Mesorhizobium opportunistum WSM2075: one gene and its partner. The protein of the gene in region 2 interacts with the protein of the main gene of each other region in a pairwise test. Links are inferred from orthologs where the notes say so. Each region holds a gene or a part of one and is shown on either strand. Other genes may lie near its edges. The genes, in order: grxD and MESOP_RS07710.

Region 1 (3,026 bases), 3.3 Mb from region 2 along the record:
GAAAGGCTCCGCAAGCACGGCGCGCGGCTCGTAGGCGAAGTCGTCCAGTATAAGGACGTGTATCGGCTCTGCTACATCCGCGGGCCTGGAGGGCTTCTCATCGGACTCGCCCAGGAACTCGGCTGAGCGCAATACGACGACGATAGCGAAGGCCGACCAATGTCAGCGTCCCACCAAGGGTTGGACCAGGCTAATGCAGGTCGGTAACGTGCCCTGAAACCGGCGGGTTGTGCGGCTGGAACATCTTGCCGCGCTCGGCGATGAGGATCATCAGCAGCGCTGCGACCGAAACGCTGCAGAAGCCGGCGGCAAGCGGCGTTACCGTGCCGTTGAACGCCTGGCCGATCAACGTGCCGAGAATGCCGCCGAGAAAAGTCTGCATGAAACCCAGGATCGATGACGCCGTGCCGGCCAGTTGCCCGAGCGGCTCCATGGCCAACGCATTGAAATTGGCGCCGAGCGCACCGAACGGCAGCATGGCGGCGGCAAAAAAGGTAACGAACAGCCACAGCGGCATCTTCAATTCCAGCGACACGACCAGCCATGCGAGACTGATGGTCAAGAACAGCAGCAGCGCGCTTTGCGACAGGCGGCGCATGCCGATGCGGCCGACGAGGCGCGAGTTCAGGAAGTTCGAGAAGGCGAGCACGCCCGCAACCCCGGCGAAGATGAGCGGGAACATCTCGCCGACATTGAATATGTCGACATAGATCTGCTGCGCCGAGGCGATGAAGCCGAACATGGCGGCGAAGATGAAGGTGCTGGCGAAGGCATAGCAGAGCGCGACGCGGTTGGTGAGCACGATGCGGAAGCCGCCAAGGATGGATGATGCCGTCAGCGGCCTGCGATGTTCGGGACGCAGCGTTTCAGGCAGGCGCAGCAGTGACCACGCCGACACCAGCAGCGCCCCGACGGCCATGGTGATGAAGATCCAATGCCAGGTGGCAAACAGCATGATGAACTGGCCGATCCCCGGCGCAATGACCGGTATCGCCATGAACACCATGAAGATCAGCGACATCACCTCGGCCATGCGTCGGCCTTCGAATGTATCGCGCACGATCGAGACGGCGATAACGCGGGTAGCCGCGGCCCCGACGCCTTGCACGACGCGGCATAGCAAAAGTGTTTCAAAGCTGGGTGCGATGGCTGCCGCGCCCGCCGCCGCCACGTAGATGATCAAGCCGGCGACCAATGGCGCGCGACGCCCGAACCGGTCCGAGATCGGCCCGAAGAAAAGTTGGCCGCCGCCGAAGCCGAGCATATAGGCGACCACGACATATTGCCGGTGGTTTTCGTTCTCGACGCCGAGCGAGGCGCCGATCTGCTGCAGCGCGGGCAGCATGATGTCGATGGCCAGCGAATTCAGCGCCATCAGCGCCGCGCACAGCGCGATGAATTCCCAGCGCGGAATAGACAGTTTGCTTGCCGATTGCGGCGCTATCGATTGCTGGTCCACGGCAAGTCCGATCTCTAAAAACGAAAACGCGCCGGCGGGCCGGCGCATTGGCTCGTCCTGGTCCCGATATCAGGGGGTCCCGATATCAGGGGGGCCCGACATCAGGGACGTAAAATTGCCGAGGTGGGGCCGCCCCGGTGCCCACAAACAGAAGTCAGGCATGTCGACAGCGACATGCCCAAAGACTGGAATCAGGCGGCGCCTTTGACGCTCACGCCTTTTTCGACCAGGAAGGTCTGCAACTCGCCGGCCTGGAACATCTCGCGGATGATGTCGCAGCCGCCCACGAACTCGCCCTTGACGTAGAGCTGCGGGATGGTCGGCCAGTTGGAATAGTCCTTGATGCCCTGGCGCAGTTCGGCCGAGTCCAGAACATTCACGCCTTTGTAATCGGCGCCAATATAGTCGAGGATCTGGACGACCTGGCCGGAAAACCCGCACTGCGGGAAACCGGGCGTGCCCTTCATGAAAAGGACGACGTCGTTGCCCTTCACTTCGTTGTCGATGTAGTCGTTGATACCGCTCATGGAATATCCTTTCACGCCTGTGGGAGTCAGGCTCGAAGCATGCCTTTCAAATAAACCCATAGGTTGCCCGAAACAAGAGTTTAGCCAAGCCATCGGCCAAATGGCGCAAAGGATGGGTTGTTTTGGGCCAAGCGGGTCTGAGGCTGTATGCCTCAGTCGGGAACGCTGGTCTGCAGCGCCAGCGCGTGCAGCACGCCGCCCATATTCCCCCTCAGCGCGTCATAGACCATCTGATGCTGCTGGACGCGGCTCTTTCCCCGAAAGCTTTCGGCCACGACCTCGGCCGCGTAGTGGTCGCCGTCGCCGGCGAGGTCGCGGATCGTCACTTTTGCGTCCGGAATGCCGTCCTTGATCAGTTTTTCGATGTCGTGGGCGTCCATTGCCATGAAAGAAATTCCTGTTTTCGGGCGGGCGGCGGCGTGGCTGCCGGTGCGATGAGAGTCGGGATAAACCTAAAGCCTTTCCGGCCGGGATTGAAGCCGTTACGTCCAGCACCGTCGCGATTGTGGCCTACGGCGCATTCTCATCCGGATGGACCGCATCGACTGGAGGATCGTCTTCGCGCATCGAGAAGGTGCGACCGAGGCTGAAGACCAGCACATAGAGCGGGATGTTGACCGCCAGGTTGGCAATCGGCAGATAGCTGGTCATCCGCCAGGCGGGCGAGAAGAACGGCTGGCCGTAGCCATCGCAGACCAGCGAAGAGCCGTACTCCCACAGCGCCCCGAGGATGGCCGCTACGGCGAAAAGCTTGAGGCAGGTGACGGCGCGCCTGGTCCGCGCCTGGTCCGGCAAGAGCCGGCTCCACAGCACCAGGCAGATGAGCGGAACCGCATAGATGAGGTTCTGCAGCACCAGCATCGGAAGCGTGCCATTGGCCGCCGCGAGGAACTCGGCGCGCGTTTCCAGCCTGGGGCAAACCTCGCTGGAGGTCGTCGATAGCAGGAAGAAGACGAACGGCCCGAGGCACCAGAAGAAGAACAGCGACGGCCAGAAAACGACTGCGAGCAGCGCCCGGGCAGCCAGTCTGCTCAACTGGC
Region 2 (3,196 bases):
TGCCGCCGACGGCTATGCGCGCATGACCGACCGTCCCGCCGCGACTTTGCTGCATACGGGGCCTGGTCTGGCCAATGGCCTGGCCAACATGCACAACGCCCGGCGCGCCTTGAGCCCGATGATCAACATCGTCGGCGACCATGCCTCCTATCATTTGCCGCTCGACGCACCACTCACCAGCGATATCGAGGGCCTCGCGGCGCCGATGTCGAACTGGGTCGGCCGCGTCAAAGGTCCTGAGGATGTCGCGCCGGCAGCCGAAGCCGCCTTTCGCGCCTCGCTGACGCCGCCGGGCGTCGCGACGCTGATCCTGCCGGCGGATGCCGCCTGGGGTGAAGTCGGCGCGGTCCCGGTCGGCAAGGTGAAGCTGGCGCCGACGCGAGCCGCCGACATGGACGCCGTACGCAAGATCGCCGCGGCGATCCGTGCCGCTCCGGGGCGGGTCGGCATGATCGTGCGCGGGCGCGCCGCGCGCGCCGATGCGCTCGACATTGCCGGCCAGATTTCCACCGCAGGCGGTGTCCGTCTGTTCAGCGAGGTCCTGACCGCGCGGATGCAGCGCGGACGCGGGCGCGTGGCGCCGACCCGTATTCCCTATCCGGTCGATGCCGCGACGGCGCTGCTCAGGGACATCGACGTCCTGGTGCTGGTCGGCGGCAAGGAGCCGGTCGCCTTCTTCGCCTATCCGGGAAAACCCGGACGGCTGGTCCGCGAAGACTGTCAGGTGCTGACGCTCGCCGCCCATGGCGACGATCTCCATGCGGCGCTGGAAGCGCTTCGCGAGGAACTGGGCATCAAGCCATCGCAGCAGACGGCGTTCGCGGCCGCTTTCCCGGACGAGGCAACGCCGAATGGCAAGTTGACCGAAGATGCCATCGCGCTGTCGGTGGCGCGCAAGCTGCCGGACAATGCGATCATCTGCGACGAAGCGGTCACCTCGGCGCGGCGCTTTTTCGCGCTGTCGGCATATGCGGCGCCGCACGACTACATGATGGGTACGGGCGGATCGATCGGCGGCGGCATCCCGATGGCGACCGGGGCGGCAGTCGCCTGTCCCGACCGCAAGGTGATCAATCTGGAGGCCGACGGCAGCGGCATGTACACGGTGCAGGGGCTGTGGACCCAGGCCCGGGAAAATCTCGATGTGGTGACGATCGTCTTTTCCAACCGCACCTACGCCATCCTGCATGGCGAGATGAAGAATGTCGGCGTCGGGGCGATCGGCGAGAACGCCAGGCGCATGCTCGACCTCGACCATCCGCCGCTGGACTGGGTCTCGCTGGCAAAAGGCATGGGCGTGGAGGCCGCGCGCGCCGAGACCTGCGAACGGTTCGATGCGCTTCTGGACAGTGCCTTGTCGCGGCGGGGGCCGTTCCTGATCGAAGCGGTGCTCTGAGCGCCCGTGACAGGGCTGGCTGGCCTACCAGCGGGTCTTTTCGCCGGGAGCCGCCGGTTCGATCGCCAGCGCGTGCACGCCGGCCTTCAATTCGTCGGCGAGCAGTTCGTTGACGGCGCGGTGGCGGTCGATGCGGTTCATGCCGGCAAAGGCGGACGCGACGACACGGACGCGAAAATGCGTCTCGCCGGTGCCGTCATAGACGCCGTGATGGTCGGAGCCGTGATGATGGTGGCCGGCATGAAGATGGCTTTCGTTGATGATCACCAGCCGCTCCGGCGAAAATGCCTTGTTGATCTTGTCTTCCATGGTCGCCTGTATGGACATAGTCGTCTCCGTTCACCACATATGGCCGGCGCGCCAGCGTGAAAACCGAAAACCGGTTCATACGGGGGCCGCTACCGCGCAACAAAATCCGCCATTCGCCTGCTTTATGCCGCGATTCAGCGGTTAGGGCGATGATCGCGAAAATGTCAATTCTTGTTTCGCATCTGCGAACGCCCCATAAATGGGTCAGATGAAGCCGTACCCCAAATATTTCGAGAAGATTCGCGTCCGCCCCGACAAGGACGCGGAGCTGAAGTCGCATTCGCCGATTTGCCAGTGGGACGGCTGCAAGGAGGCGGGCACCCATCGCGCGCCGGTCGGGCGGATGAAGGAGGGCGAGTATTTCCGCTTCTGCTTCGACCATGTGCGCGAGTACAACAAGGGCTTCAACTACTTCTCCGGCGTGCCGGACACCGAGGTCGCACGCTTCCAGAAGGAAGCGATGACCGGCCACCGGCCGACCTGGAAGATGGGCGTCAACGGCGCCTCGACACGTTCGTCGCCCGATATGGCGCAGATGCGCTCCGGCCGCGCCGGCTACTACAACCGCATGCGCGACCCGTTCGATCTGTTCAAGGGGCCGAAGGATCCGCGTGAGGCGCGCGAGCGCAAGGCCAAGCCGCTTGAGGCCAAGGCGCTGGAAACGCTTGGCCTTGATACAAAGGCGACTGGCAAGGATATCAAGGCGCGCTATAAGGAACTGGTGAAGCGCCACCATCCGGATGCGAATGGTGGCGACAGAGGTTCGGAAGACCGGTTCCGCGATGTGCTGCAGGCCTATCGCGTGCTCAAACAGGCGGGCCTGTGCTGAGCGACCCTATGGTTTGTGTCGTTTTCCAACTTTCATAAGGGTGGAAAAGGCTTTAAGACCGCCCCCGAACAAAATCGATTGCCGGCGAAACGGGACGTTTCGCCCGTGGAGACGTTGAGAGATATGAACAAGGTCGATCGCGACATCGCCAACCTGCCCGACACAACGGTCTCGGTGAAGGACAAATTCGGCTTCGACTCCAAGATGGTGGTGCCGGCCTATTCGGTAACCAGCGAACATGTGCCGGACATCGATCCGGACTATCTGTTCGACAAGGCGACCACCTTGGCGATCCTTGCCGGCTTCGCCTACAACCGCCGCGTCATGGTCTCGGGCTATCACGGCACCGGCAAGTCGACCCATATCGAACAGGTCGCCGCCCGCCTCAACTGGCCCTGCGTGCGCGTCAACCTCGACAGCCATGTCAGCCGTATCGATCTCGTCGGCAAGGACGCCATCGTCGTCAAGGACGGGCTGCAGATCACCGAATTCCGCGACGGCATCCTGCCTTGGGCCTATCAGCACAATGTCGCGCTGTGCTTCGACGAGTATGACGCCGGGCGTCCGGACGTGATGTTCGTCATCCAACGCGTCCTGGAATCCTCGGGCCGGCTGACGCTGCTCGACCAGAGCCGGGTCATACGTCCGCATCCGGCGTTCCG

What was found.
Region 1: the proteins of MESOP_RS07710 (region 2) and grxD interact in binary tests that used the Escherichia coli proteins (3 or more experiments, as listed by UniProt). The link is inferred for Mesorhizobium opportunistum WSM2075 from one-to-one orthologs.

Annotation. Positions count from the first base shown.
Region 1 is NC_015675.1:4,914,951-4,917,976, reverse strand. The notes cover bases 319-3,026. They hold grxD (Grx4 family monothiol glutaredoxin), read right to left. Parts: upstream 1,987-3,026; coding sequence 1,651-1,986; downstream 319-1,650. Other genes in these bases: purL (phosphoribosylformylglycinamidine synthase subunit PurL), read right to left, coding at 3,018-3,026; MESOP_RS23775 (hypothetical protein), read right to left, coding at 2,497-3,021; MESOP_RS23780 (BolA/IbaG family iron-sulfur metabolism protein), read right to left, coding at 2,139-2,372; MESOP_RS23790 (multidrug effflux MFS transporter), read right to left, coding at 319-1,459. Outside these bases: MESOP_RS23795 (VOC family protein), read left to right, coding at 1-126; more of MESOP_RS23790, read right to left, coding at 191-318. UniProt on the Escherichia coli protein: Monothiol glutaredoxin involved in the biogenesis of iron-sulfur clusters.
Region 2 is NC_015675.1:1,615,803-1,618,998, forward strand. What follows is about bases 73-2,950. They hold MESOP_RS07710 (BolA family protein), read right to left. Parts: upstream 1,724-2,950; coding sequence 1,421-1,723; downstream 73-1,420. Other genes in these bases: MESOP_RS07705 (acetolactate synthase large subunit), read left to right, coding at 73-1,396; MESOP_RS07715 (J domain-containing protein), read left to right, coding at 1,905-2,534; cobS (cobaltochelatase subunit CobS), read left to right, coding at 2,658-2,950. Also shown: more of MESOP_RS07705, read left to right, coding at 1-72; more of cobS, read left to right, coding at 2,951-3,196. UniProt on the Escherichia coli protein: Transcriptional regulator that plays an important role in general stress response. Has many effects on cell morphology, cell growth and cell division. Acts by regulating the transcription of many genes, including dacA (PBP-5), dacC (PBP-6), ampC and mreB.